Regions from separate parts of the Streptomyces sp. NPDC057854 genome, predicted to be linked through region 1. Evidence: riboswitches for the same ligand, from Rfam matches in the RefSeq annotation. Region 1 holds a riboswitch; each other region holds the start of a gene.
What was found. Region 1 has a riboswitch for thiamine pyrophosphate ahead of ACFVQZ_RS10345 (thiamine ABC transporter substrate binding subunit). Riboswitches for the same ligand answer to the same signal wherever they lie in the genome.

Region 2: it holds a riboswitch for thiamine pyrophosphate, as region 1 does, so the genes downstream of both, thiO (glycine oxidase ThiO) here and ACFVQZ_RS10345 (thiamine ABC transporter substrate binding subunit) in region 1, are expected to answer to the same signal.
Region 3: it holds a riboswitch for thiamine pyrophosphate, as region 1 does, so the genes downstream of both, thiC (phosphomethylpyrimidine synthase ThiC) here and ACFVQZ_RS10345 (thiamine ABC transporter substrate binding subunit) in region 1, are expected to answer to the same signal.

The regions. Positions count from the first base shown of each region.
Region 1 covers NZ_JBHVMF010000005.1:197,790-207,539, reverse strand. The annotation lists gene ACFVQZ_RS10370 (ATP-binding cassette domain-containing protein) at 126-854, shown strand; gene ACFVQZ_RS10365 (hypothetical protein) at 836-1,984, shown strand; gene ACFVQZ_RS10360 (LOG family protein) at 2,038-3,171, shown strand; gene ACFVQZ_RS10355 (ABC transporter ATP-binding protein) at 3,172-4,191, opposite strand; gene ACFVQZ_RS10350 (iron ABC transporter permease) at 4,191-5,804, opposite strand; gene ACFVQZ_RS10345 (thiamine ABC transporter substrate binding subunit) at 5,843-6,928, opposite strand; TPP riboswitch at 7,012-7,121, opposite strand; gene rlmN (23S rRNA (adenine(2503)-C(2))-methyltransferase RlmN) at 7,151-8,263, opposite strand; gene ACFVQZ_RS10335 (phosphatidate cytidylyltransferase) at 8,462-9,571, opposite strand; gene frr (ribosome recycling factor) at 9,571-9,750, opposite strand, start outside.
Region 2 covers NZ_JBHVMF010000010.1:82,975-92,724, forward strand. The annotation lists gene ACFVQZ_RS16565 (deoxyribonuclease IV) at 1-139, opposite strand, end outside; gene pknB (Stk1 family PASTA domain-containing Ser/Thr kinase) at 147-2,069, opposite strand; gene ACFVQZ_RS16575 (thiazole synthase) at 2,169-2,963, opposite strand; gene thiS (sulfur carrier protein ThiS) at 2,969-3,169, opposite strand; gene thiO (glycine oxidase ThiO) at 3,166-4,350, opposite strand; TPP riboswitch at 4,348-4,461, opposite strand; gene ACFVQZ_RS16590 (NAD(P)/FAD-dependent oxidoreductase) at 4,545-5,768, shown strand; gene ACFVQZ_RS16595 (helix-turn-helix domain-containing protein) at 5,850-6,215, shown strand; gene thiE (thiamine phosphate synthase) at 6,289-6,942, shown strand; gene metF (methylenetetrahydrofolate reductase [NAD(P)H]) at 7,050-7,964, shown strand; gene ACFVQZ_RS16610 (hypothetical protein) at 8,021-8,899, shown strand; gene ACFVQZ_RS16615 (phytoene desaturase family protein) at 8,922-9,750, opposite strand, start outside.
Region 3 covers NZ_JBHVMF010000025.1:79,944-89,693, reverse strand. The annotation lists gene ACFVQZ_RS29915 (cyclophilin-like fold protein) at 1-262, shown strand, start outside; gene hisC (histidinol-phosphate transaminase) at 324-1,421, opposite strand; gene ACFVQZ_RS29905 (LacI family DNA-binding transcriptional regulator) at 1,813-2,919, shown strand; gene ACFVQZ_RS29900 (metallophosphoesterase) at 3,262-4,620, shown strand; gene ACFVQZ_RS29895 (hypothetical protein) at 4,789-5,403, shown strand; gene thiC (phosphomethylpyrimidine synthase ThiC) at 5,466-7,241, opposite strand; TPP riboswitch at 7,235-7,385, opposite strand; gene ACFVQZ_RS29885 (YibE/F family protein) at 7,457-8,881, shown strand; gene ACFVQZ_RS29880 (SsgA family sporulation/cell division regulator) at 9,009-9,449, opposite strand; gene ACFVQZ_RS29875 (IclR family transcriptional regulator) at 9,588-9,750, opposite strand, start outside.

The DNA of each region.
Region 1 (9,750 bases):
CCGGGCCGCGTGCTGTCCGTACAAACGGATCCGAATACTTACGGTGCCCAGTGACCGACCGGCCCGCCCGTCGTTCCCCCGGACGGGGGAACGCAACAATCGGATCCGACATCGAGGTGTACGCGATGGCCCCACCGGACAACGACGTGCTCTGGGCGCGTTCCCTGCACTGCTCCCTGGGCGGCACCCAGGCCCTCAGCGGCGTCTCCGTCGGCGTCCGCGAGGGCGAGATCCTCGCCGTCACCGGCCCCCGCGGCAGCGGCAAGACCACCCTCCTGCGCTGCCTCTCCGGCGAACTCGCCGCCCAGAAGGGCGAGGTCTGGTTCAACAGCGCCCCGGTCCACACCCTCTCCCCCGCCGCCCGCGAACGGCTCCGCCGCGAACGCTTCGGCTGGATCGGCCCCGAGCCCGGCCTCGTCCCCGAACTCACCGCCTGGGAGAACACCGCCCTCCCGCTGCTGCTCCGCGGCGTCCCCCACCGGGCCGCGCGGACCGCCGCCGGCGAATGGCTGGACCGCCTCGACATCGGCGCCTGCGCCCGCACCCGGCCGCACGCCCTCACCCGCTCCCAGCGCCAGCGCACCGCCATCGCCCGCGCGCTCGCCGCCGGACCCACCGTCCTCTTCGCCGACGAACCCACCGCCGCCCTGCACCGGGCCGACGGCGCGCAGGTGCTCCGCACCCTCACCGCCGCCGCCCGCTCGCACGGCATCACCGTGCTCCTCGCCACCCACGACGGCGAGGTCGCGGCGCTCGCCGACCGGGCGGTCACCCTGCTGGACGGACGCCGGACCGGCAGCCTGCCGCCGGCCTCGGGGGCGGAGGGCGTCGCCGCGTGCTCGCTCTCCGTCTAGTCCGCGGCTCCCACCCGCTCGTCCAGCTGCGGCGGCTCCTGGTCGCCGCGGCCGCCGCCGGCGTGGGCTTCCTGCTGCTGTGCACCCTCGGCTACGCCGTCGGCCACCCCGAGGACTCCGCCGCCTCCGTGCTGCGGCTCCTCTGGTGCGTCCTGCCGGTCGCCGCCACCGTCCAGTTCGCCGTCGCCGTCGCCCGGACCGACCCCGCCACCCGGCCCCGCCCCGGGCTCTCCTCCCTCGGCCTCGGCCCGGCCCGGCTCACCGCCATCGCCGCCACCTCGACCGCCGTCGCCTGCACCCTCGGCTCCATGGTGGCCCTCCTGGTCTACCTGCACCTGCGCGGCGACCTCACCGGCCTCCCCTTCGACGGGGCCGCCGCCGGACTCCTCGCCGCCGGACAGCCGCTGCCGCTGGCCGCCGCCCTCACCCTGCTCGCGGTCGTCCCGGTCGCCGGCGCCACCGCCGCCGCCCTCGCGCTGCGCCCCCGCACCGGCTCCCCCGCCCCCGAGGGCGCCGCCCGGCCGGTGCCCAGCGGCCTCCCGTGGGGCGTCGCGCTCGTCGCCGTCGGCCTCGCCGTCGAGACGTACGCCGGACAGGGCGGCGGCACGGGCGTCGCGCTCCCCGGCCGCTTCGACGGCTCCCCCGCCGGCGTCCTGGCCGGCTGGGTCCTCACCGCGGCCGGGCTCGCGCTCGCCGGACCCGGCCTCACCCACCTGTGCGGCCGGCTCCTGCAGGCCGCCCGGCCCGGAGCCGTACGTCTCCTCGCCGGCCGGGTCCTCATGGACGAGGCCACCCGCATCGGCCGCCCCCTCGGCGTGGTCTGCGCGGTGCTCTCCGGCACCCTCGCCGCCGCCACCCTGTACGGGGCGGGCGACGGCGGCACCGCCTTCGGGCCGCTCACCGGGCTCGGCGCCGGCGTCGTCCTCGCCTGCACCACCGCGACCCTGCTGACCGCCGCCCTGGAGTCCCGCCAGTGCCGCGCCCACACCACCGAGGCACTGGCCCGGCTCGGCGCCCCGCCGACCGTGCTGCGCACCGCCGCCCTGCTGCGCGCCGGGGCGCTGCTCGCCCTCTTCGTCCCCCTCACCTGGCTGGTCGGCGAACTGGCGGCGCTGCCGCTGACCGCCTGACCGGCCCCGGCATCCGGCGGGCCGCGCCGCCCCGGGCCGCCTATCGTGGGCCCATGGCGACGCCCCCACCGCCGCGCGTCCCGCACCGGCGGGACCGCGAGATCCACACCCTGGACGAGTTCGACGCGTCGCTCGCCCGGCCCGGCGGCCTCGCCGGGCAGCGGGTCCAGTCCGTCGACCTCACCGACCGCACCTTCGCCCTCCTCACGGCCTCCGCCGCCGGCACCGTCTTCCTCGGCTGCCCGATGGAACCGGAGGCGGCGGCGAAGGTGCGGGCCGACGGCGCGCTGGTCTTCCCGCCCGTCCCCGACCTCCCCTTCGACCCGTACCGCAACCGGCTCTACACCCCCGGCGAGCTGTACGAGGGCGTGACCGGCCCCGCCGGCTACGCGGACACCCCCGACGCCCGCACATACGCCTGGTTCGGCGCCACCCGCGGCGACGGCGACGTCTTCGCCTCCCTGCTCCGCTCGCTCCACGACGACGCCGTCGGCGACGCCCTCGACGAGCACCTGGCCGGCCTGCGGGTCGTCGGCGTGATGGGCGGCCACGCGATGGCCCGGGGCACCGAGGCGTACGCGGGCGCCGCCCGGCTCGGCCGCTCCCTCGCCCGCGCCGGCTACACCGTCGCCACCGGCGGCGGCCCCGGCGCGATGGAGGCCGCCAACCTCGGCGCGTACACCGCCCCCTTCGACGACCCCGCCCTCACCGAGGCGCTGGCCCTCCTCGCGAAGGCCCCGTCCTTCGTCCCCTCCGTGACCGAGTGGGCCCGCGCCGCCTTCGCCGTACGCGACCTGCTGCCCGGCGGCGGGGACTCGACCGGCATCCCCACCTGGTTCTACGGCCACGAACCGCCCAACGCCTTCGCCGGCCGCGTCGCCAAGTACTTCACCAACGCGCTCCGCGAGGACGGCCTGCTGGCCCGCTCCACCGCCGGCGTCGTCTTCCTGCCCGGCGCCGCCGGCACCGTCCAGGAGATCTTCGCCGACGCCACCCCGAACTACTACGAGTCCCTGGGCGCCCCCGCCCCCATGGTCCTGGTCGACCGCGCCCACTGGACCACCCGCCTCCCCGCCTGGCCCCTCCTGGAGACCCTGGCGGCGGGCCGCCCGATGGCCGCCGCGATCGCCCTGGTCGACAGCGTCGACGAGGCCCCGGCGGCCCTGGCCCGGCTCTCGGGGTCCTAGCTAGAGGTCCTGGTCCAGCACGACGACCTCCTCGGCGCGGAACGCCACCGCGACCTCCGCGCCCTCCTCCGGCACCTCGCGGAGCGGGAACTCCGCCTCCAGCGGCGGACCGTCCGCCGGGCGGAGGACGACCGTCACGTGGTGCCCGCGGAACGTGCGGGCCTCGACCCGGCAGGCCAGCCCCTCGGCCGCCACGCGCACCCCCGCCGGACGGACCAGCAGCCTCCGCTCGCCCTGCGGCGCGCCGGCCGGGACCGGGATCCGGCCCCAGACCGTCTCCGCCGCCGTCCCGGCGACGGTCGCCGGGACCACGTTCTCGAAGCCGAGGAAGCGGGCCGTGAACTCCGACCCCGGCCGCTGCCACACCTCCAGCGGGGTGCCCGCGCGCACGATCCGCCCGTCCCGCATCACGACCACCCGGTCCGCCAGCGCGAACGCCTCCCCCTGGTCGTGGGTGACCGCGAGGACCGTCGTCCCGAGCCGCCCGAACAGCGACCGCAGCTCCACCACCAGCCGCTCCCGCAGCCCCCGGTCCAGCTGCCCCAGCGGCTCGTCCAGCATCAGCAGCCGCGGCCGGGCCGCCAGCGCCCGGGCCAGCGCCACCCGCTGCTGCTCGCCGCCGGACAGCGCGGCCACCGGCCGGCGCCCCGCCCCCGGCAGCCCCACCAGCTCCAGCAGCTCCGCCACCCGGGCGTCCCGCTCCGCCTTCGGCACGCCGTGCATCCGCGGCCCGAAGGCCACGTTCCCGGCCACGTCCTTCTGCGGGAACAGCTGGTGGTCCTGGAACATCAGCCCCACCCCGCGCCGGTGCACCGGCACCCCCGCCTGGTCCGCCCCGCCGAGCAGCACCCGGCCCGCGTCCAGCGCCTGGAGCCCGGCGACCGCCCGCAGCAGCGTCGACTTGCCCGACCCGCTCGGCCCGAGCACGCACACGATCTCGTGCTCGGCGACCGTCAGGTCCACCGCGTCGAGCACCGCCCGCGCCCCGAACCGTACGGTCGCTCCCTCAAGGGTCAGCATCAGAACTCCCCGGTGGTCCGGTCGGTGCGCAGCCGCTCCAGCAGCAACAGGGACACCGCGCACACCACCATCAGCATCGTCGACAGGGCCATCGCCTGCCCGTAGTTGAGCTCGCCCGGCCGGCCGAGCAGCCGTGCCACGGCGACCGGCAGCGTCGGGCTGTCGGGCCGGGCGATGAAGACGGTCGCGCCGAACTCGCCGAGCGACACCGCGAACGCGAACCCGGCCGCGATCAGCAGCGCCCGCCGCACCAGCGGCAGGTCCACCTCCCGCCAGGCCCGCCACGGCGACGCCCCGAGCACCGCCGCCGCCTCCCGCAGTCGCTGGTCCACCGCCCGCAGCACCGGCAGCATGGTCCGCACCACGAACGGCACCCCGACCAGCGCCTGCGCGAGCGGGACGAGGATCCAGCTGGCCCGCAGGTCGAACGGCGGCTCGTCCAGCGTGATGAGGAAGCCGAAGCCGACGGTGACCGCCGACACCCCGAGCGGCAGCATCAGCAGCGCGTCGAAGCCCCGCACCAGCCGCCCGGCCCGCCGGGTGAGCGCCGCCGCCGCGAGCCCGCCGATAACCACGGCGATGGCCGTGGCGGCGACCGCGTACCGCAGCGAGTTCCCGACCGCCTCCAGCGGCGGCACCAGGAACGTGCCGGCCTCGTCGAGCGAGCCGAGCGCCCGGTAGTAGCGGAGCCCGTACCCCTCCGGCGTGGCGAAGGAACGCTCCACCAGCACCCCGAGCGGCAGCAGGATCAGCAGCACCACCGACAGCAGCACCGCGCCGAGCAGCGCCCACTGCCCGGCGCCGCGCGGCCGGCGCGCGGTCGACTCCGCGGCGACCAGCCGGAGCGCCGTCTCCCGGCGCCGTACCGTCCGCGCGTGCACGGCGAGGATCGCGCCGACGGCCGCGAACTGCGTCAGGGTCAGCACGGCCGCCGTCCGCAGGTCGAGCAGCCGGGCCGTCTGCCGGTAGATCTCCGCCTCCAGCGTCGTGTACGCGTCCCCGCCGAGGATCTGCACGACGCCGAACGAGGTGAAGGTGAAGAGGAAGACCATCAGCGCCGCCGCCGACACCGCCGGCGCCAGCGCGGGCAGCGTGACCGTCCGCCACGCCGTCCACCGCGAGGCGCCGAGCACCCGCGCGGCCTCCTCCTGGCGCGGGTCGAGCTGCGCCCACAGCCCGCCGACGGTCCGCACGACGACCGCGTAGTTGAAGAAGACGTGCGCGAGGAGGATCGCCCACACCGTGGTGTCGAGCCGCAGCCCCCACAGCGCGTCGGTGAACCCGCCCCGTCCCACCAGCGCCAGGAACGCGGTGCCGACCAGCACCGTGGGCAGCACGAACGGCACGGTGACGACGGCCCGCAGCGCGTTCTTGCCGGGGAAGTCGAAGCGGGCGAAGACGTACGCCCCCGGCAGCGCCACCAGCAGCGTCAGCCCGGTGGAGGCGGCGGCCTGCCAGACGGTGAAGCCGAGCACGTCGAGGATGTCCGGCCGGCTCAGGGTCGCTCCGAGCGCGCCCGGGTCCCAGACGCCGTCCGGCCGCAGCCCGCGCTCGACGATCGACACGACCGGCCACGCGAAGAAGACGGCGAAGAACGCGACGGGCAGGACCATCAGGCCCAGCCGCGCCGCGCTCCCCCGCCGGTCGCGCGTCACCTGAGGAGCGACGACCACTGCTGGATCCACGCCTCGCGCTTCTCGGCGATCTTCTCGGGGGCCATCGTCTCCGGCTTGTCGATCACCACGCCGTGCTGCGTGAACAGCTCCGGCAGGGTGGCGTCCTTCACGACCGGGTTGACGAACATCTGGAGCGGCATGTCGTCCTGGAACGTCTTCGAGACCAGGAAGTCGATCAGCGCCTTGCCGCCCTCGGGGTTCTTCGCGCCGTTCAGCAGGCCCGCGAACTCGATCTGCCGGAAGCAGGTGCCGGCGGACACCCCGGTGGGTGCCTCCTTGGGCTGCGGGTCGGCGTACAGCACCTCGACCGGCGGGCTGGAGGCGTAGGAGACGACCAGCGGGCGGTCGCCCTTGGCCTCCTTGCCGCCGGCCGAACCGGAGAACTCCTGGTTGTAGGCGAGCTCCCAGCTGTCGACGGTCTTCACGCCGTTGGCCTTCAGCTTCGACCAGTAGTCCTGCCAGCCGTCGTCGCCGTACTCCGCGATCGTGCCGAGGAGGAAGCCGAGGCCCGGGGAGGACCGCTCGGGGTTCTCCACCACGAGGAGGTCCTTGTACGCCGGCTTCGCCAGGTCGGCGAAGGTCTGCGGCGGCGCCAGCTTCTTGTCGGCGAAGTACTTCTTGTCGTAGTTGACGCAGATGTCGCCGGTGTCGACCGGGGTGACGCGCTTGTCGAGCTTGAGGGCGTCCGGGATCCGGTCGGCGCCCTTCGCCTCGTACTCCACGAAGATGCCATTGTCGACGGCGCGGGAGAGCAGGGTGTTGTCGACGCCGAAGAAGACGTCGCCCTGCGGGGAGCCCTTGGTCAGGATCTCCTTGTTGACGGCCTCGCCCGCGTCGCCGGCCTTCAGCACCTTGACGGTGAAGCCGGTCCGCTTCGTGAACTCGGCCAGCACCTCCTTGGAGGCGTTGAAGGAGTCGTGGCTGACGAGGGTCACGGTCTTCGGCGCCGGCGACCCGGACTTGCCCGCGGCTTCGCGGACGTCCTCGGTGGAGCAGGCGGCGAGGCTCGTGGCGCCGAGCGCCGCGGCCAGCGCGACGGCGGCGGCCTTCCTGATGTGCATCGTGGTACTTCCTCCTGGGTGGGACCAGGAAGAGACGCGGCCCTGCCCGCGGCCGGGGACCGGACGCGGGCAGGGCGCAACAGCTCGAGTTACGACCGAACTTCCTACCCGGAATGACCCGGGCGAGGTTCAGAGGGTCTGCGGTCTACGGTCACCGCACTCTCAGCGCTGTGGCGCTCCCCTGTCGGAATATGCAGATGTGTTCGAGCACAGGGTACAAGGTCAGCGCTCGGCCGCCGCCAGCTGTCCACAGGCGCCGTCGATCTCCTGTCCGCGGGTGTCGCGGACGGTCACCGGCACGCCGTGCCGGGCGATGGCCTCGACGAACGCCTTCTCGTCCTCGGGGCGGGACGCGGTCCACTTCGAGCCGGGCGTCGGGTTGAGCGGGATCAGGTTGACGTGGACCCGCTTGCCCTTGAGGAGCCTGCCCAGCAGGTCGCCGCGCCAGGCCTGGTCGTTGATGTCCCGGATGAGGGCGTACTCGATGGAGATCCGGCGCCCGGACTTCTCGGCGTACTCCCAGGCCGCGTCCAGCACCTCCCGGACCTTCCAGCGGGTGTTCACCGGCACCAGGGTGTCCCGCAGCTCGTCGTCGGGGGCGTGCAGCGAGACCGCGAGCCGGCACTTGAAGCCCTCGTCGGCGAAGCGCAGCATGGCCGGCACCAGGCCGACGGTGGAGACGGTGATGCCCCGCTGGGAGAGGCCGAGGCCGTCGGGCTCGGGGTCGGTGAGGCGGCGGATGGCGCCGACGACCCGCTTGTAGTTGGCGAGCGGCTCACCCATGCCCATGAAGACGATGTTGGAGAGCCGCGCGGGCCCGCCGGGCACCTCGCCGTCGCGCAGGGCGCGCATGCCGTCGACGATCTGGTGCACGATCTCGGCAGTCGACAGGTTCCGGTCGAGGCCGGCCTGGCCGGTGGCGCAGAACGGGCAGTTCATGCCGCAGCCGGCCTGCGAGGAGATGCACATGGTCACCCGGTCCGGGTAGCGCATGAGCACCGACTCGACGAGCGTGCCGTCGTGCAGCCGCCACAGCGTCTTGCGGGTGGTGTCGTCGTCGCACGAGATGTGCCGGACCACCGACATCAGGTCGGGCAGCAGCTCGCCGGCCAGCTTCTCCCGCGCGGCGGCCGGGATGTCGGTCCAGGCGGCGGGGTCGTGCGCGTAACGCGAGAAGTAGTGCGTCGACAGCTGCTTGGCGCGGAACGGCTTCTCGCCGATCGCGGCGACGGCCTCCTTCCGCTCCGCGGGCGTCAGGTCGGCGAGGTGCCGCGGCGGCTTCTTGGCTCCGCGCGGGGCGACGAAAGTGAGTTCTCCGGGCAGCGGACGAGCCACGACGGCGTCTCTCCTCAAACAGGCACGAGGTCGGACGTCCCGCGGCGGCGGGGAGCACGGCACTGCGGTGCCGGAGCGACCTCACTGGACCGTCCCCGCGGCGGCGAGGACGACGAAGGGCCCGGGGCACACGCCCCGAGCCCTTCCAGAGTACCCCGCTGCCCGTCAACCCGTTCCGGCGAAGAGCACGGGCACGGCTCAGCCCGTGCCCACGAACAGCGCGAGCAGCAGCCACACCACCGGCGCCGTCGGCAGCAGCGAGTCCAGGCGGTCCATGATGCCTCCGTGGCCGGGGAGCAGCGTCCCCATATCCTTGATGCCGAGGTCCCGCTTGATCATCGACTCGCCGAGGTCGCCGAGCGTCGCGCTCGCCGCCACCGCCAGGCCGAGGAGCAGGCCCTGCCACCAGGTGCCGCCGTCGATCAGGAACTCCATGCACAGCGCGCCGGCCGCCATCGCGAAGGCCACCGCGCCGAACAGGCCCTCGCGGGTCTTGCCGGGGCTGATCCGGGGCGCCAGCTTGTGCTTGCCGAAGCGCCAGCCGACCGCGTACGCCCCGGTGTCGCTGACCACCGTGAGCAGCAGGAAGGTCAGCACCCGCCACGGCCCGTCGTCGGCGGTGAGCAGCAGCGCCACGAAGGTCGCCAGGAACGGCACGTAGAACGCGGCGAAGACGCCCGCCGTGACGTCCTTCAGGTAGCCCTCGGGGGGCTCCGTCATGCGCCAGACGAGCACCGCGAGCGCCGTGAGGGCCATCGAGACCCAGGCGCCCTCGGGGCCCCGTACATACCCGGCGACGACCATGGCCGCGCCGCCGACCGCGAGCGGCACCAGCGGCGCCTTGATCGCCTTGCGCTCCTGGAGCCGGGAGGTCAGCTCCCAGAGACCGACGACCACGGCGACCGCTATCACGCCGACGAACGCCGGCTTCCAGATGAACAGCGACGCGATGATCACGGCCCCGAGACCGACGCCGACCCCTATGGCCGCGCCCAGGTCGCGGCCCGCGCTCTTCTTCTGCCGCGGCGCGCGGGCCGGGGACGGCGGAGGAGGCGGGACCGGGCCGGGCATGGGCTCCTGCGGGTGCTCGTGCGGAGTCTCGTCACGGAACAGGGGACCGCCCGTGTGAGCGGCCCCCCGTCCGTGTCCGTCCTGGAATCCGCCGGCGGGTACGTCGGGCACGATGGGCATGGGGCGAGTCTGCGCCGCCTGGTGCCGATCGTGGGCGGGACCCGCCGGGGCAGGCCCCTGGTCGGGTCCGCCGAGACCTGAACCGGCCGCCGGCGCCCCCCAGGATGAGTCGTTCATCAGACCTCGAGGAGCTCGGCTTCCTTGTGCTTCAGCAGCTCGTCCACCTGCGCCACGTACTTCGCGGTGGTGTCGTCGAGCTCCTTCTCGGCGCGGCGGCCCTCGTCCTCGCCGACCTCGCCGTCCTTGACGAACTTGTCGATGGTCTCCTTGGCCTTGCGGCGCACCGAGCGGATCGA
Region 2 (9,750 bases), on a different contig from region 1:
TGCCGGTGGGGGTGGCCCAGCCGCGCGGGTTGGCGACGAAGACCTGGACGGTCTCGGCGCCCAGCTCGCGGGCGTAGCCGAGGCCGGTGGTGGCGAGTCCGCCGGCCACGGGGACGTGGCCGCCGACGGGGTTGCGCATGGGTGTCTCAGATTCCCTTGATGGTGATGGCGACGGTGGAGCCCTCGGGGGCGGTCTCGCCGCCCTCGACGGACTGGCCCGTGACCTCGTCACCGAGGAAGGGGAAGCTCTTCTCCACCTTCACGTCGAAGCCGGCGGCCTCCAGCGCCTCGCGGGCCTCCCCGGTCGTCATGCCGACGACGTCGGGGACCTCGACCTGGCGCGGGCCCTTGGAGACGGTCAGGGTGATCGCGTCGCCCTTCGCGGCCCGGCTGCCCTCGGCGAGGGACTGCGCGGCGACCGCGCCCGCGTCCTCGGGGGAGTGCACCCGCTCCGGGGCCACGGACACCTTGAGCCCGGCCTCCTGGAGGGTGGCGGTGGCGTCGGCGACGGTCTCGCCGGTCACGTCGGGGACGTCGACCGGGGCGCCCTTGCTGACCACCAGCGCGACGGCCGAGTCCGGCGCGCGCTCGGTGCCCGGCTCCGGGTCGGTGCCGATGACCGCGCCCTGGGCGACGGTCGTGCTGAACCTGCTGGTGACGACGCCGGGCGCGAGGCCCTGCTCGGTGAGGATCCGCCGGGCCTCGTCCAGCGGCTTGTTCCGCAGGTTGGGCACCTTCACGATCTCCGGGCCCCGGGACAGGGTCAGGGTGACGGTGGTGTGGTTGCGGACCCGCTCGCCGGGCGCCGGGTCGACGCCCATCACCGTGCCGCGCTCGTACACGTCGCTGAAGGCGCGCTTCGTCGTGCCCAGCTCCAGGCCGGCGTCGGCGAGCCGGTCCGCCGCCGCCCGCTCGGTCTGGCCGAGGACGGCGGGGACGCGGGTGAACTGGCCGGCGTTGATGTACCAGACGCCGGTGCCGAGGCCCAGGGCGAGCAGCACGCCGGCGATGATCAGGAGCGGGCCGTTCGGCGGCCTGCGGAAGGTCCGGCGCGGCCGGGCGGCCGGCGGCGGCTCCGGGGTGTCGAGACGGCTGGTGTGCAGCACCTCGTGCGGGTCGGCGGGCTCGGCGGACGGCACCGCGCGGGCGATCACGCTGGTGCGGTCGTCGCCGGTGTCCCGCTGCCCGGCGCGCGCCCCCGGCGGCACCGCGTCCAGCTGCTCCTCGGTGAGCGCGGCCCGCGCCTCCCGGGCCAGGGCGAGGAGCGCGACGGCGTCGTGCGGGCGGACGTCGGGGGTGCGGGCGGTCGCGGCGGCGACCAGCTCGTCGAGTTCAAGCGGCAGCCCCGGCACGGCGGCGGACGGGGCCGGCACGTCGGTGTTCAGGTGCCGGTAGAGGACCTGGGCGGGGGTGTCGCCGGAGTGCGGCTTGGCGCCGGTCAGCATCTCGTACAGGACGACGCCGCAGGCGTACACGTCGGCGCGGGTGTCGGCGGTGCCGTGCTCGATCTGCTCGGGGGCGAGGTACGAGACGGTGCCGAGGACCGAGCCGGTGGTCGCGGTCGCCGAGCCGACGGAGCGGACCAGCCCGAAGTCGGCGACCTTGACCCGGCCGTCGTCCCCTATCAGCACGTTCTCCGGCTTCATGTCCCGGTGCACGAACCCGGCCCGGTGCGCGGCGCCCAGCGCGGCGAGCACCGGCTCCAGGACGTCCAGGGCGGCGCGAGGCTGGAGGGCGCCGCGCTCGCGGAGCACGTCGCGCAGGGTGCAGCCGGAGACGTACTCCATCGCCAGGTAGACGTACGCGCCCTCGGCGCCCTGGTCGAAGACGGCGACCACGTTCGGGTGCGCGAGGCGGGCGACGGACTTCGCCTCGCGGATGAACCGCTCGACGAAGACGGCGTCGGCCGCCAGCGCCGGGTGCATCACCTTGAGCGCGAGGACGCGGTCGAGGCGGGTGTCGACGGCCCGGTAGACCGTGGCCATCCCGCCGACGGCGATGCGCGCGTCGACGCGGTAGCGGCCGTCGAGCAGCCGCCCGACGAGGGGGTCCTGAAGGGTCGTGTCCACGGCGTCGAGTCTACGAGCCGGTACGCGGTCCCCCCGCCGCCCGGCCCCCGACCGCAGCACGCTTGTGACGTACCCCGCGCCCGCCGCCCCGGCCCCGGGTCAGAACGCGGGGCGCTCCGGGTCCAGCCGGGCGAGGCCCTCCGCCGGCGAGGACGCCTCCGCGAAGTGCCGGCGGGGGATCCGGCCCGCGCGGCGGGCCAGCCGGCCCGCCTCGACCGCGTGCCGCATCGCCGCCGCCATCAGCACCGGCTCCTGCGCCCGGGTCACCGCCGAGGCGAGCATCACCGCCGCGCAGCCCAGCTCCATCGCGAGCGCCGCGTCCGAGGCGGTGCCCGCGCCGGCGTCGAGGATCACCGGGACGCCGGCCCGCTCCACGATCAGCTCGAAGTTGTGCGGGTTGCGGATGCCGAGCCCGGAGCCGATGGGGGAGCCCAGCGGCATGATCGCCGCGCAGCCCACGTCCTCCAGCTTCCGGGCCAGCACCGGGTCGTCGTTGGTGTACGGCAGGACGGTGAAGCCGTCGTCGACCAGGGTCTCGGCGGCGTCCAGGAGCTCCACCGCGTCCGGGAGGAGGGTCCGCTCGTCGGCGACCACCTCCAGCTTGATCCAGTCGGTGCCCAGCGCCTCCCGCGCCAGCCGCGCGGTGAGGACGGCCTCGCCCGCCGTGTAGCAGCCGGCCGTGTTCGGCAGCACGCGGATGCCGAGCCGGTCCAGGACGGAGAGGACCGAGCCCTGCACGGTCGGGTCGAGGCGGCGCATGGCGACGGTGGTGAGCTCGGTGCCGCTGGCCACCAGGGCGCGCTCCAGGACGTCCAGGCTGGGGGCGCCGCCGGTGCCCATGACGAGCCGCGAGGAGAACTCCGTACCGCCGAGGACGAACACGTCGTCGGACATCGCGCTCAGCCCCCCTGCACCGCGGTCAGGACCTCGACCCGGTCGCCGTCGGCGAGCAGCGTCGTCGCCCACTCGCCGCGCGGCACCACGGCCTCGTTGACGGCGGCGGCGACCCCGGCGGGGGCGGTGGTGAGGGTGGCGACCAGGGAGGCCAGGGAGACGGGGGCGGCGAGCGCGCGCGGCTCGCCGTTCACGGACACGTTCATGCGGGCTGCTCCTGAGGTACGGGGCGAGCGGTGGGGAAGCGGCGGGGGGAGAAGGGGCGGGCCTCGGCGGGGAGGACGCCGGTGGCGAGCGCCTCCGCCATGACGTCGCCGGTGACGGGGGTGAGGAGGACGCCGTTGCGGTAGTGGCCGGTGGCCAGGAGGAGGCCGGGCAGGGCGCTCGGCCCGAGCAGCGGCGCGTTGTCGGGGGAGCCGGGGCGCAGCCCGGCCAGGGTCTCGGTGAGCGGCAGCTCGGTGAGGCCGGGGACCAGCTCGTGGGCGTCGCGGAGGAGTTCGTACACCCCGCCCGCGGTCACCGTGGTGTCCCAGCCCAGCTCCTCGCTGGTGGCGCCGATCACCAGCTCGCCGTTCTCGCGCGGCACCAGGTAGACGTGGCTGCCGCGGACCACGGCCCGGACGGTGCGGGAGAGGAAGGGGGCGTACGCGGCGGGGATCCGCAGCCGCAGGACCTGGCCCTTCACCGGGCGGACCGGCGGCAGGACCGCCTCCGGCACGCCGGCGAGCCGGCCGCTGAGGCTGCCCGCGGCGAGGACGGTCTGCCCGGCGGCCAGCGCGGTGCCGTCGCCGAGGACGACCCCGCGCGCCCGGTCGCCGGTCACGGTGAGCCGTTCCGCGCGCGCCCGGTGGAGGACCACCCCGGCCCGCTCGCAGGCGGTGAGCAGCGCGGCGGCCAGCCGGCGCGGGTCCACCTGGTGGTCGCCGTCGACCCGGAGCCCGCCGCGCACCCCGGGCGCCAGCATGGGCTCCAGGCGGCGGCAGTCCCGGCCGCTCAGCCACTCGGAGGCGAGCCCGCAGCGGGTCTGGAGGGCGTGGAGCTCGCGCAGGTGGGCCCGGTCGTCGGCGTCGAGCGCGACGGCGAGGGTGCCGCAGGCGCGGTAGCCCACGTCGAGGCCGGTGGCCTCCTCCAGCTCGGCCACGAACGCCGGGTAGCGCGCGGCGGAGGCGAGGTTGAGCCCGAGCAGGGTCTCCTCGCCGTAGTGGAGTTCGGTGACGGCGGCGAGCATGCCGGCCGCGACCCGCGCGGCGCCGCCGCCCGGATCGGGGTCGACGAGCGCGACGCGCAGCCCGCGCAGGGCCGCCCGCCACGCCGTGACCAGGCCGATGATGCCGCCCCCGACCACGAGGACGTCGGTGGTGCGGTCGGTGGTGTCGGATGGACGCATGGGCGTTCCCGCCCCTCCCTTCGCCGGCATGACCCGGATCAGGTTCGTACGGTCGGAGGCCGGTCAGCCTCCCTCTCAGCCCGGTGCGTCCGGGCTCCCGCGAGTGGTGTCTGCCCGCCACCCTAGCCCCCGGCGGCGGTGCGCCACAGGGCACCTCCCTTTCTGACGTTTCGTCAGGTGCGTAAGGTGGACGGGTGAGCGAGCAGAAGCAGACCCAGCGGCACGTCGTGATCGTCGGCGCGGGCATGGCGGGCGTGCAGACCGCCGTCGCCCTGCGCGAGCAGGGCTTCGAAGGGCCCGTCACCCTCATCGGCGCCGAACCCCACCAGCCCTACGACCGGCCCCCGCTCTCCAAGGCCGTCCTCCTCGGCAAGGCCGAGCACTCCGCCTTCGACATCGACTTCGAGTCCCTCGGCGTCGACCTCCGCCTCGGCGTCGACGTCACCGGCCTCCGCCCCGCCGACCGCACCCTCGACACCGAGGCCGGACCCGTCCCGTACGACACCCTGGTCCTCGCCACCGGCGCCCACCCGCTCACCCTCCCCGGCGCCGAGGGAGTCCCCGGCGTCCACCTGCTGCGCACCCTCGACGACGCCGTCCGCCTCGGCCCCGTCCTCGCCGGCGGCGGCCCCGTCGTCGTGGTCGGCGCCGGCTGGATCGGCGCCGAGTTCACCACCGCCGCCCGCGAGGCCGGCTGCGCCGTCACCGTCGTCGAGGCCGCCCCGCTCCCGCTCGCCGGCGCCCTGCCCGACGAGGTCGCCGTCGCCATGGCCGGCTGGTACGCCGAGAGCGGCGCCGAACTCCTCACCCACGCGCGCGTGGAGACCGTCCGGCCCGGCGCCGTCGTCCTCGCCGACGGCCGCGAACTGCCCGCCGACGCCGTCGTCGTCGGCATCGGCGCCCGCCCCGCCACCGCCTGGCTCGCCGGCTCCGGCATCGCCCTCGACCCGAGCGGCGCCGTCACCGCCGACGACCGGCTGCGCACCTCGCTGCCCGACGTGTACGCGGTCGGCGACTGCGCCTCCTTCCCCTCCGCCCGCTACGGCGAACGGCTCCTCGTCCACCACTGGGACAACGCCCTCCAGGGCCCCCGCACGGTCGCCGCCGACATCACCGGCTCCGACGGCGGCACGCCCGACCCGTACGACCCCGTCCCGTACTTCTGGTCCGAGCAGTTCGGCCGCTTCGTCCAGTACGCGGGCCACCACGCGGGCGCCGACACCCTGGTCCGGCGCGGCGACTCCTCCGGCCCCTCCTGGTCGGTGCTGTGGCTGCGCGACGGCGTGCCGGTCGCCCTCCTCGCGGTCGGCCGCCCCCGCGACCTCGCCCAGGGCCGCAAGCTCATCGAGGCGGGCACCCCCGTCGACCCCGGGCGCGCCGCCGACCCGGCCGTCCCGCTCAAGTCCGCGGTCCGCTAGCACCCCCCTGGCACCCCCCGGACGGAGGCGGCGGGACGGGCCCGACTACCGGCTGTCGGCCCCGGATGGCAGGCTTGTCCCGTGACCGAGATTGACGCAAACATCGATGCTCTCGTCCCCGAGTGGCTCCACCTCCCCGACATCGCCGAGATGCTCGGCGTCGAGGTGACGCGGGTGCGGCAGCTGGTGAAGGAGGGCCAGCTGATCGCCGTCCGCCGCGGCGAGAACAACGCGCTCCAGGTGCCCGCCGCCTTCATCCAGGAGGACAGGGTCGTCAAGGGCCTGTCCGGCACCCTGACGCTCCTCAGGGACGACGGCTTCTCCGACGCGGAGATGCTGGAGTGGCTCTTCACCGCGGACCCGACCCTGCCCGGCACCCCCGCGCAGGCGCTCCGCGAGAATCGCGGCACGGAGGTGAAGCGCCGCGCCCAGGCGCTCGCCGTCTGACACGCCGAACCAGCACCGCCGGTGCCCCGGCCCCGCGCCGCGGCACCGGCACCACCCGACGGGGGGAACCACCATGCCCACGCCTCGCGAGCGGCTCGCCGACGCCCGGCTCTACCTGTGCACCGACGCCCGGAAGCGCCAGGGCGACCTGCCCGCCTTCCTCGACGCCGTGCTCTCCTCCGGCGTCGACATCGTCCAGCTGCGCGACAAGGGCATGGAGGCCGCCGAGGAGCTGGAGCACCTGGCGGTCCTCGCCGACGCCTGCCGCCGGCACGGCACGCTCCTCGCCGTGAACGACCGGGCCGACGTCGCCCACGCCATCGGCTCCGACGTCCTCCACCTCGGCCAGGGCGACCTGCCCGTCCCCGCCGCCCGCGCGATCCTCGGCGACGAGGTGCTGATCGGCCGCTCCTGCCACGCCGAGTCCGAGGTGGCCGCGGCCGCCGCCGAGCCCGGCACCGACTACTTCTGCACCGGCCCCTGCTGGCCCACCCCCACCAAGCCCGGGCGGTACGCCCCCGGCCTGGACCTCGTGCGGTACGCGGCGGGGCTCGCCCAGGACCGCCCCTGGTTCGCCATCGGCGGGATCGACGCGGACAACCTGGACCAGGTGCTGGACGCCGGCGCCCGCCGGATCGTCGTCGTCCGCGCGATCACCGAGGCCGACGACCCGGCCGAGGCCACCGCCGCCCTCGCCAAGCGCGTCCGGGAGCGGTCCGGCGCCTGACGGAGCCCGGCGGGGCCCGCGCGGCCCCGTCGTACCGGTGTCCGAAAAGCTGTCCAGTCCTCGGACGCGGTTTCCGCGCCTGCCTGGACCCCGTCTAACCTGCCCGTATGGCCCTTGGAACCGCTTCCGTCCGTACGGACCGCGCCCGCACGGTCCGCGAGATCCTCGCCTCCGGCACGTCGTACTCCTTCGAGTTCTACGCCCCCCGGACGCCCAAGGGCGAGCAGGTCCTCTGGAACGCCATGCGCCGCGTCGAGGCCGTCGGCCCCAGCTTCGTCTCCGTGACCTACGGCGCCGGCGGCTCCACCCGCGGCGGCACCGTCAAGGCCACCCAGAAGATCGCCTCGGACACCACCCTCACCCCGGTCGCCCACCTCACCGCCGTCGACCACTCGGTCGCCGAACTGCGGAACGTCCTCGGCCAGTACGCCGACGCCGGCATCCGCAACATGCTCGCGCTCCGCGGCGACCCGCCGGGCGACCCGCTGGGCGACTGGGTCGAGCACCCCGAGGGCGTCCGGTACGCCGCCGACCTGGTCCGGCTCATCAAGGAGTCCGGCGACTTCTGCGTCGGCGTAGCCGCCTTCCCCGAGATGCACCCGCGCTCCGCCGACTGGGACACCGACATCCGCCACTTCGTCGACAAGTGCCGGGCCGGCGCCGACTACGCGATCACCCAGATGTTCTTCGACCCGGAGAACTACCTGCGGCTCCGCGACAGCGTCGAGAAGGCGGGCTGCGAGACCCCGATCATCCCCGAGGTCATGCCCGTCGTCACCGCCAGGACCCTCGACCGGCTGCCCCAGCTGAGCAACGCCGCCTTCCCCGCCGATGTGAAAGAACGCATCCTCGCGGTCAAGGACGATCCCGCCGCTGTACGCTCCATCGGTATCGAGTTCGCGACGGAGTTCTGCGCGCGTCTGCTGGACGAGGGTGTCCCCGGCCTGCACTTCATCACGCTCAACAGCTCCACCGCGACGCTCGAGATCTACGAGAATCTCGGACTGCACCAGCAGTCCTGACCGGTCGTACCCGCCCCTGACCCGCGGCGGTGGCCGTAGAGAGGGGCGGCGGGGCAATGGGGTGGACGGTCCTCTACATCGCGTTCGGCCTGGTGGCGCTCTGGCTGCTGGGCGAAGTGCTGCTCCAGTACAAGGCGCGGCTGCGCTGGCGGGTCCTCGCCTTCTGCGGCTTCCTCGGCGTGGTCGCCGGCGTCCTGCTGCCGTCGGTGGCGGTGATCATCGCCGGCGCGGTCGCCTTCGCCGTCGGCCAGACCTTCGTCACCCTCTCCTTCCGCCGCGGCTTCTCCACCGGCTGGGCCATCGGCGGCAACCCCGGCGCCAGCCGCCGCCGCAAGGCCGGCCCGGCCACCGGCGCCGGCCCCACCCTGGAGGTCACCGGCCTCGCGTACGAGGACCCCGCCGCGGCACACGCCCCCGGCCCCGGCGCCGAGGAACTGCGCGCGGGCGACGAGCCCACCTCCGTCTTCGAGCCGCAGCCGCTGCCCGAGGACACCGGCCAGTACGGCGTCTACGGCGGCGGACAGCAGGACCCGGCGGCGCAGACCCCCGGCTACGACGGCTACGACACCGCCGCCTACGCCACCGGGACCTACGACACCTCCGGCTACGGCACCGGCGGCTACGCGCCCGCCGACCCGGCCGCCCCCGCGTACGACGCCTACGCCGCCCCCGCTTACGAACAGCAGCAGCCGGGCTACGACTACGGCGCCACCGGTGCCCCGCAGCAGTACGCCGCCTACTCCGACCCGTACATCGGCCCCGCCACCGACGGCCAGCAGTACACCTCGTACTACGGCGACCCCCAGGCGCCCTCCTACGGCTACGACACTCCGCCCGGCGGCGTGTGGGTGCCGCAGCAGCGCGACACCGACGAGACGCCGGCGCCGTACGGCCAGGGCCCGCACCCCGACGGGCAGACCCCGTACCGCTACTGACTGCCCGTCCGGCCGGGCCCGGTCACCGCGAGCCGCGGAACTCCGCGCCCTCCACGATCAGCCCGGCCACCAGCGCGCCCGACATGCCCGCGTGGGCGAGCCCGCCGCCCGGATGCGCCCAGCCGCCCGCGTAGTACAGCCCGGACACGGGGGAGAGGTTCGGCGCGGGCAGCCACTCCCCGCGGGCGTCCGCCAGCGCCGGGCCCGGCACCTCGGCCGACCCGGTCGCCGCCCGGACGTCCTCCGGCGTGCGGACGTGCCGCCACACCAGCCGCTCGGCCAGCCCCGGCACCGCCCGCGCGGCCGCCTCGACCATCCCGTCGGCGAAGGGCTCCCACTCCCGCTCGACGGAGGCCGGCACGGTCGCCGTGACCGTCACCGCCTCGTGGGCGGCGTCCGGGCGCAGCGCCGGGTCGTCCGGCCGCAGCACGGTCACCGTCGGCCGGCCGCCCTCCGCGTGCACGACGGTCCGGTGGACCGCGTCCGCCTCCCGGGACCCGCGCAGCGCCAGACAGACCGTCACCCGGCTGGTGCCGGGGTGCTGGAAGTGCGTCCACTCGTCGCTGTACCGCCACGGCAGGACCTGCTCGCGGTAGAGCTCCGGCACCGGGGCGCCCACGACCACGTGGTCGGCCTCCACCGTCGAGCCGGATGCGAGTCGCACCCCGACGGCCCGGCCGTCCTCCTCCAGCACCTCGTCCACCGCCGCGCCGAAGACGAACTCCACCCGCCGCTCCCGGCAGCGCTCGTACACCGCGTCCGCGAGCGCCCGCATGCCGCCGGCCACGTACCAGCTGCCGAACGTCTGCTCCATGTACGGCAGCACGGCGGCCGACGCGGGCGCGGACGCC
Region 3 (9,750 bases), on a different contig from region 1:
CACCTGGGGCGAGGAGGTCTACTTCGACACCCCGGTCTCCGTCCCCCGCGAGGAGGGGGCGCGCCAGGTCGTCGATCCCGGCACGGTCGCCTTCTGGACCGACGGCGACGCCCTCGCCCTCCCCTACGGGCCGACCCCGATCTCCCGGGGCGAGGAGTGCCGGCTGGCGAGCCCCTGCAACCTGCTGGGCTCGCTCGACGGCGATCCGCGGATCCTGGCCACCGTCCGCGACGGCGACCCGATCCGCGTCGAACGCGCCTGACCCACGCAAGACGCCCTGACCGTGTGGTCAGGAGCCCTGACCCGTCAGGCGCCCCGGCCCGTCAGGCCCCCTGGCGGAAGCCCTCCGCCACCTTGAGGAACAGGTCGTTCGCCTCCGTCTCACCGATGGTGACGCGCACGCCCTCCCCCGCGAACGGCCGCACCACCACGCCGTGCCGCTCGCACTCCGCCGCGAAGTCCACGGTCCGCTCGCCGAGCCGCAGCCAGACGAAGTTCGCCTGCGCGTCCGGCACCGTCCAGCCCTGGGCCACAAGCCCGGCGCGGACCCGCTCGCGCTCGGCCACCAGCGCGCCGACCCGCCCGAGCAGCTCGTCCTCGGCCCGCAGCGAGGCCACCGCCGCGTCCTGCGCCAGCTGGCTCACTCCGAACGGCACCGCCGTCTTGCGCAGCGCCGCCGCCACCGGCTCGTGGGCGATCGCGAAGCCGACCCGCAGGCCCGCCAGGCCGTACGCCTTGGAGAAGGTGCGCAGCACCGCCACGTTCGGCCGGTCGCGGTAGAGCTCGACGCCGTCCGGGATGTCGGTGTCGCGGACGAACTCCTTGTACGCCTCGTCGATCACGACCAGGACGTCGGAGGGCACCCGGTCCAGGAAGCGCTCCAGCTCCTGCCGGCGGACCGCGGTGCCCGTCGGGTTGTTGGGGTTGCAGACGAAGATCAGCCGGGTCCGGTCGGTGACCGCCGCGGCCATCGCGTCGAGGTCGTGCGTCTCGTCCGCGGTCAGCGGCACCTGCACCGAGGTGGCCCCGCTGATCTGGGTGATGATCGGGTACGCCTCGAAGGAGCGCCAGGCGTAGATCACCTCGTCACCCGGGCCCGAGGTCGCCTGGAGCAGCGACTGGGCGACGCCGACCGAGCCGGTGCCGGTGGCGATGTGGGAGACCGGGACGCCGAAGCGGTCGGCCAGCTCCGCCGACAGCTCCGTGCAGGCCATGTCCGGGTAGCGGTTGAAGGACGCCGCGGCGGCCAGCGCGCTCTCCATCACGCCCGGCAGCGGCGGGTAGGGGTTCTCGTTCGAGGACAGCTTGAAGGCGACCGGGCCGCCCGCGGCGGCCGGCTTGCCCGGCTTGTAGGTGGGAACGCCGTCCAGCTCGGCGCGCAGCTTCGGGGTGGGCTTGCTCGTCCCGCTGGTCTCGCTCACAGGTGGCCTCCTCGACCGTCCGTACCGCCAATGCTCCTCACTTTATGAGGATTCCCGCTCGCTGCGAATGGGCTGTGGACAACAGCCCGGCAACGCTGTGGAAAACCCGCCCGGCGGTCCTCCCCGCCCGAAGGGGCGCGCGCATGGGTGGCGCGCGCCGGTGGCGAGCGCCGTGGCGCGCATCCCCCGTAGAGGTGAGTTGAGACCTCTTCGAGACCTCGCCCCCAGGCCAGGCCCATCCCACCGCAGGGCATCGACTCCTATGCAGAATCCCCCAACTACCTTGGAAGTAAGGGATTCTGACGTGTCATGACCTTGCAGAAACGTGCCTGTCAACGCCCGCATATGCGGCCGTCTCCCCCACCCCCCGTCGCCCTACTATCGGCTCGCCATGACAGCAGCAGGGAAGCACCAGGTGACCAGGGCACAGACCCGGGGAAGCCGACAGGGCCGGGCAGGGATCCGGGACGTGGCCGCCGCCGCCGGGGTCTCCATCACGACTGTCTCCGACGCGCTCAACGGCAAGGGCCGACTCCCGGACGCCACCCGCCGGCACGTCCGCGAGGTCGCCGACCGGCTGGGCTACCGCCCCTCCGCGGCGGCCCGCACGCTCCGCACCGGCAAGTCGGGACTCATCGGCCTGACCGTGACCACCTACGGGGATGAACCTTTCACCTTCACGGAGTTCGCCTACTTCGCGGAGATGGCCAGGGCCGCCACGTCGGCCGCGCTCGCCCGCGGCTACGCCCTCGTCATCCTCCCCGCGACCTCACGCCATGACGTCTGGTCGAACGTCGCCCTCGACGGCACCGTCGTCATCGACCCCTCCGACCACGACCCCGTCGTCACCGAGCTCGTCCGCCAGGGCCTCCCCGTCGTCTCCGACGGACGCCCCGCCGGCACGCTCCCGGTGACCGCCTGGGTCGACAACGACCACGAGGCCGCCGTCCTCGACCTCCTCGACCACCTCGCCGACGCCGGCGCCCGCCGCATCGGCCTCCTCACCGGCACCACCACCGACACCTACACCCGCCTCTCCACCACCGCCTACCTCAACTGGTGCGAGCGGGTCGGACAGGACCCCGTCTACGAGGCATACCCGGCGCACGATCCGTGCGCGGGCGCCGTCGCGGCCGACCGGCTGCTCGCCCGCCCGGACCGGCCCGACGCCGTCTACGGCCTCTTCGACCCCAACGGCACCGACCTCCTCGCAGCCGCCCGCCGCTACGGCCTGCGCGTCCCCGACGACCTGCTCATCGTGTGCTGCAGCGAGTCCACCGTGTACGCCACCACCGAACCGCCCGTCACCACGCTCTCGCTCAAACCGCGCCGCATCGGCACCGCCGTCGTCCAGCTCCTCATCGACGCCATCGAGGGGATCGAGAGCGACGGTCCGGTCGAGCAGGTGATACCGACCGAACTCATCGTCCGCACCTCCTCCCAGCGCCGCTCGCCGCGGACGACGGTCAGCCCGCCGCGCTCGCCCGCGAAGGACTGACGGCACCCCGCCGGACTCCGGCCGCGCCGAAAGAGCGGCCGGACGCACGACAGCACGCCAGCGACCACGTACGCCCTGGAAACAGAACGAGTGAGCCGTCGTCCCGCCCCCTGCCCGTGGGCGGAGACGCCGAAACCGGCCACCCCGCCGGACCCGACCCTGGACTGGACCTTCTCAATTCGGGCGAAACAACCGGTGAACCCGGAGCGAACCCGGATTCACCACCCCTGGTGCGTCACACAGGCGGACCCTCATTCCTATGATGGGCGCACGACACCGCGGACCACCCCGACCAGGCCGGTCCGCGATGTGCAGGGCATCGCGACGGTGGTGGAGGGGTCGATGACTCAGGGGGCCGGGCAGGATCCCGTGGAGCGCACGGCGACATTGCGTGACTTCCGCGTACCCCCGTACGCCCGCGTGCCGGTCCAGGGCCACGCGGCCGAGCCGCCCGCCGCGCCCGCCGCCGCCGCGCCCGCGGACCCGACCCTCCACCTGGGCACCCGCCCGGCGACGTTCCCGGAACCGGCCGGCTTCCCCGCCCCGGCCACCCGCCAGACAGCCCCCCCGACGCACCCGGAACCCGTCGCGCACCCGGAACCGCCCCCGTACGCCGACCCGCGCCCGCGCCCCGAACCCACCGCGTACCCCGAGCCGCCGGCGCGCCCCGAGCCCTCCGGGTACGCCGGCCCCGCTCCGGCGCCGTACGGGAAGTCCGGCGTCACCGTGACCGCGGTGCACCCCGGCGACGGCTACCCCGACGCGTTCCCGGACGGCTACACCCCCACCGAGCGCGACCTCCCGGTCATCCAGCGCGGCGACACCGTCCAGGTCCCCGTCGCCCCGGCCGCCGCACCGGCGCCCGCGCCCGCCGGGGACGGCCCCGGTCCGCTGTACGTCGTCGGCGACGTCCACGGCTACCTGGACGAACTCGTCGACGCCTTGCGCGCCCAGGGCCTCGTCGACGAGAACGGCGGCTGGGCCGCGGGCAACGCCCGGCTGTGGTTCCTCGGCGACTTCACCGACCGCGGTCCCGACGGCATCGGCGTCATCGACCTCGTCATGCGGCTCTCCGCCGAGGCCGCCGCCGCCGGCGGCTACTGCAAGGCCCTCATGGGCAACCACGAACTGCTCCTCATCGGCGCCAAGCGCTTCGGCGACACCCCGGTCAACTCCGGGGCGGGCACCGCCACCTTCCAGGCCGCCTGGCTGCTCAACGGCGGGCAGAAGCACGACATGGACCGCCTCCAGGACGTGCACCTCCAGTGGATGTCCCGGCTCGACGCCGTCGTCCGCGAGGACGACCACCTGCTGCTGCACTCGGACACCACCGCGTACCTCGACTACGGCCAGACCATCGAGGACGTCAACGACACCGTCCACGAGATCCTGCGGCGCAACGACGCCGACGAGGTCTGGGACCTCTTCCGGAAGTTCACCAAGCGCTTCGCCTTCCGCGACGAGGCCGGCCCCCAGGCCGTCCAGGAGCTGCTCGGCACCTACGGCGGCTCGCGCGTCGTGCACGGCCACAGTCCCATCCCGTACCTCCTCGGCCAGGTCGGCACGGAGGACGGCGAGGAGGAGTCCCGCCCGGCCGTCGACGGCCCGCACGTCTACGCCGACGGGCTGGCCATCGCCATGGACGGCGGCGTCACCATGGCCGGAAAGCTGCTGGTGGTCCAACTCCCCCTGGGGGACTGACCCTCACCCCCCGCATCCGCGGCAGGCGATTTCCGGAAACCCCCTGTCAGCGCGCCCGGTCACGGCCCTACCATCGGTCTCCCCAGGTAGGCAGGCTCTCCTCCGCTTCCGCCCGGACCGCCCGTGCGCCACGGCCGGTCCCGGCCCACCGCGCATCGGGGGATGCACATGAACGTGGCTCCGCACCTGCTGACCGAGGACCGCGCCGAGTACGAGCGCGTCCTCGACGACGCACTGCGCACCGCACCGGAACGGCCGGAACTCGCCGGAACCGGCACCCGGCTGACGGCCGCCCAGCTGCGCGCCATGGCCCTGAACGCGACAGCGCTGATCACCACGGCCGCGGCGAGCGAGTACGAGCACTTCGTGAAGGTCCGCGAGCAGCACCGCGCCGCGTCCAACCGCCCCCGGCCCGCCGCGCCCGACGAGTCCCCGGGCGCCGTCGCCGTCCTCACCGTCCTCGTCCCCGTCCTCGCCGGCACGGCCGCCGCGATCTTCCTGCTGGTCGGCGCCGCCGTCCGGCTGCTCGCCCCGACAGCCGCCCTCGGCACCACCCTGCTCACCGCCGGCCTGGTCTTCGGCGCCCTCGCCGCCGCCGGCCTCCTCGGCGCGGGCGCCGGCCTGCTCCGCACCGCCCTCCGCAACAGCCCCGCCGACACCGGCGCCCCCGACGACGAACTCACCCGCGCCCGCGCCGCCTGGCGCCACGCCCTCCTGGAACGCGGCGTCATCCCCTTCCTCCACGCCGCCCTCACGGCCACCGACCCCGACCCCGACCACTGACGACGGGCGGGTCCCGAACCCGTGGAGGCTCGGAACCCGCCCGTTGTCTCCCGTTTCCGGGGTCAGTCCGCCAGCGGCAGGTAGACCCGGTTGCCCGAGGCCGCGAACTCGGCGGACTTCTCGGCCATGCCGGCCTCGATCTCGTCCGCCTTCAGATCACCGCCGTGCTCCCGGCGGATGTCCTGCGAGATCTTCATCGAGCAGAACTTCGGGCCGCACATCGAGCAGAAGTGGGCCGTCTTCGCGGGCTCCGCCGGCAGCGTCTCGTCGTGGAACTCGCGGGCGGTGTCCGGGTCGAGGGCCAGGTTGAACTGGTCCTCCCAGCGGAACTCGAAGCGCGCGTCGGAGAGCGCGTCGTCCCACTCCTGCGCGCCCGGGTGGCCCTTCGCCAGGTCCGCCGCGTGCGCCGCGATCTTGTACGTGATGACACCGGTCTTCACGTCGTCGCGGTTCGGCAGGCCCAGGTGCTCCTTGGGCGTGACGTAGCAGAGCATCGCCGTGCCCCACCAGGCGATCATCGCGGCGCCGATGCCGGAGGTGATGTGGTCGTACGCGGGCGCGACGTCCGTGGTCAGCGGGCCGAGCGTGTAGAACGGCGCCTCCTCGCAGATCTCCTGCTGGAGGTCGATGTTCTCCTTGATCTTGTGCATCGGGACGTGGCCCGGGCCCTCGATCATCGTCTGCACGTGGTGGCGCTTGGCGATCGTGTTCAGCTCGCCGAGCGTGCGCAGCTCCGCGAACTGGGCGTCGTCGTTGGCGTCCGCTATCGAGCCGGGGCGCAGCCCGTCACCGAGCGAGTAGGTGACGTCGTACGCCGCCAGGATCTCGCAGAGCTCCTCGAAGTGCGTGTAGAGGAAGTTCTCCTTGTGGTGCGCGAGACACCAGGCCGCCATGATCGAGCCGCCGCGCGAGACGATGCCGGTCTTGCGGCGCGCGGTGAGCGGCACGTACGGCAGGAGCACGCCGGCGTGCACGGTCATGTAGTCCACGCCCTGCTCGGCCTGCTCGATGACCGTGTCCTTGTAGATCTCCCAGGTCAGCTCCTCGGCCTTGCCGTCGACCTTCTCCAGGGCCTGGTAGAGCGGCACGGTGCCGATCGGCACGGGGGAGTTGCGCAGCACCCACTCGCGGGTGGTGTGGATGTTGCGGCCGGTGGACAGGTCCATGACCGTGTCGGCGCCCCAGCGGGTCGCCCACGTCATCTTCTCCACCTCCTCCTCGATGGAGGAGGTGACGGCGGAGTTGCCGATGTTGGCGTTGACCTTCACCAGGAACCGCTTGCCGATGATCATCGGCTCGATCTCCGGGTGGTTGACGTTGGCCGGCAGCACCGCGCGCCCGGCCGCGATCTCCTCGCGGACGACCTCCGGGGAGACGTTCTCCCGGATCGCCACGTACTCCATCTCCGGGGTGATCTCGCCCCGGCGGGCGTACGCGAGCTGGGTCACGGCCTGCCCGGCGCGGCCCCGGCGGGGCAGCCGGGGGCGGCCGGGGAAGACCGCGTCGAGGTTCTTCAGCCCGCCGCCGCGCGGCGAGGTGTGCTTGATGCCGTCGTCCTCGGGGCGGACGGGGCGGCCCGCGTACTCCTCGGTGTCGCCGCGCGCGATGATCCAGTTCTCGCGCAGCGGGGGCAGTCCCCGGCGGACGTCGGTGTCGACCGCCGGGTCGGTGTACGGACCGGACGTGTCGTACAGCGTCACGTCCTTGCCGTTGGTGAGGTGCACCTGGCGGACCGGCACCCGGATGTCGGGGCGGGAGCCCTCGACGTATCCCTTGTGCCAGCCCGGCTTGCGCTCGTCCTGGCTGGTGGCAGGCGTGCGTGCATCCTGAAGGGTCATGAGACCTGATCTCCCTACGCCGGCATTACCCGGTAACAGGTTCGGCGGTCGGCGCAGCCTCCTCCCGTACGTACGTCGTCAGTACGCGCGTACGGTGATCAGCGCCCTCTCAGCCCGGTGCTCCGAGCTCCCGCGTGTGCAAAGGTGCCACCACGCTAGCGTCCTCCCGGGCGTGCTGAACAGTGGGCCCCCGTCGTTCTTGCGATGATCGGTCGGTGACTTCCTCGCAGCAGTCCCCCGATCCGCACGGCCACGGCCACGGCCCCGAGCACGGACACGGGCCCGAGAACGGGCACGGGCACGGGCCTGGCCATGAGCACGGTCACGGTGCCGGTCCCGGCCAGGGCGCCGGTCTCGGGCACGGCCACACGCACAGCCACGGCCCCGCCGCGCCCGTCTCCCGCCATCTGCGCAGAGTCATCGCGGCCGTGCTCATCCCGTTCGCCACCGCCGTGGTCGTCGGTCTCGTCGTGCTCTGGCCCGGGGGGACGCCCGCGCACGAGCGGACCGGCGTCGGCTTCGACCGGCAGACCGAACAGGGCAAGGTCGTGGCGGTCGAGCAGGTCGACTGCAAGGACGTGAACGCCGCACAGGTGCCGCCCACCGGCGACACCACCACCCCGCAGGGCCGCGAGGCGGTCAACGGGCAGCAGGGCCAGTGCGAGAAGGCGACGATCGAGGTCACGAGCGGTCCGGACCAGGGCCGTACGTTCACCGAGATCGTGCAGCCGGACGCCCCGCGCCAACTGGACGAGGGCCAGGGCGTGGTCGTCGCCTACGCCCCCGACGCCCCGAAGGACCTGCAGTACTCGGTGACCGACGTGAACCGCAAGGTGCCGATGGCGGTCCTCGCCGGCATCTTCGCGCTCGCGGTCGTGCTCGTCGGCCGGCTGCGCGGCGTGATGGCGCTGATCGCGCTCGCGGTGAGCTTCGTGGTGCTGACGCTCTTCATCCTGCCCGCGATCCTGGAGGGTTCGAACCCGCTGATCGTGGCGGTGGTCGGATCGAGCGCGATCATGCTGCTCGCGCTCTACTTGTGCCACGGGCTGTCGGCCCGTACGTCGGTCGCGGTGCTGGGCACGCTGATCTCGCTGCTGCTGATCGGACTGCTCGGGTCCTTCTTCATCGGCTGGGCCTCGCTGAGCGGCAACACCGACGACTACACCGGGCTCATCCACGGTCTCTACCCGGGGATCGACATGTCCGGTCTGCTGCTCGCGGGTGTGATCATCGGTTCGCTCGGCGTCCTGGACGACGTGACGGTCACCCAGACCTCCGCGGTCTGGGAACTGCACCAGGCCGATCCCCGCATGGGTCCGCGCGCGCTCTACCGGGCCGGGATCCGGATCGGCCGCGACCACATCGCCTCGGTGGTCAACACCCTGGTCCTGGCCTACGCCGGTGCCGCGCTCCCGCTGCTGCTGCTCTTCACCATCGCGCAGAGCAGCATGGGGACGGTGGCCAACAGCGAGCTGGTGGCGGAGGAGATCGTCCGCACCCTGGTCGGCTCGATCGGTCTGGTCGCCTCGGTGCCGGTCACGACGGCGCTGGCCGCGCTGGTCGTGTCCGCCGACCGCCCGGCGGGGGAATCCGCCGCCCGCACACCGGCCCGCGGCGGACGCCGCCGCCGCGCCAAGTGACGCCCGCGCGGCGGCCGTACGGCACGAACGCCGCAGCCGCCGGCCGTCGGCCCGTCAGCGGGAGGGTCGGCCGGAACCGCAGGCCGTACGCGAGCGTGCCGGATCCGTACGGAGGGGAGCGCCGGGTTCAGGCCGGACCGGCGCTCTCCTCGGCAAGGATCCGGCCGAGCGCGGCCTCCAGGCTGTCCTCGAAGTCGCCCAGTGTCTGTTCCTGACCGAGCGGGACCAGCTTGTCCGTGCGGTCGAGGAAGGCGACGAGCGGCGGGGCGCTGGCGCGGAAGAGGGCGCGGTCGCCGCCCACCTGGAGCCGGATGGAGACGTCCGACAGGCCCTCGGGGTCCGTCGGGGCGATGTGGACGTCGCCGTCGCCGCTCGGGCGGTTGATCCCGTCGAGCAGCAGCTCCCTGCCGAACGCCCAGGTCACGGGCGCGTCTCCGGGAAGGTGGAAGGTCATCCGCACCGCGTAGGGATCCCGGGTCTCGTAGCGCAGTTCAACTGGGATCTTGAAGGAGAGCTCCTCCGAAACGAGGAAGCTCATCAGGACCTCTGCCTGAACCGACTCTCGCATCATGTACCCCGCAGTAGATGGAGCAGTTGTGTAAACACAGCTGCTGAAAGCTGTGACCGAAACGGCCAGGAATGATCCCCCGTGGCCCTCTTGACGCAATCGTGCTGTACGCGCTAGCAGATCACAAGGAGTGATTTTTCAGATACTGATAGAGAAGGCGAGCGAACTGAAGAGGCTTCCGATCTCGGTACGTAGCCGCTCGACTGCTGGGAGCAACCGTTCTTCCTGGTGAAGCGGGAGAGAAATGGCCAGAGTGGCCGCTGCGGAACCCGCCGTGATGGGGATGGCCGCGCAAACCGTG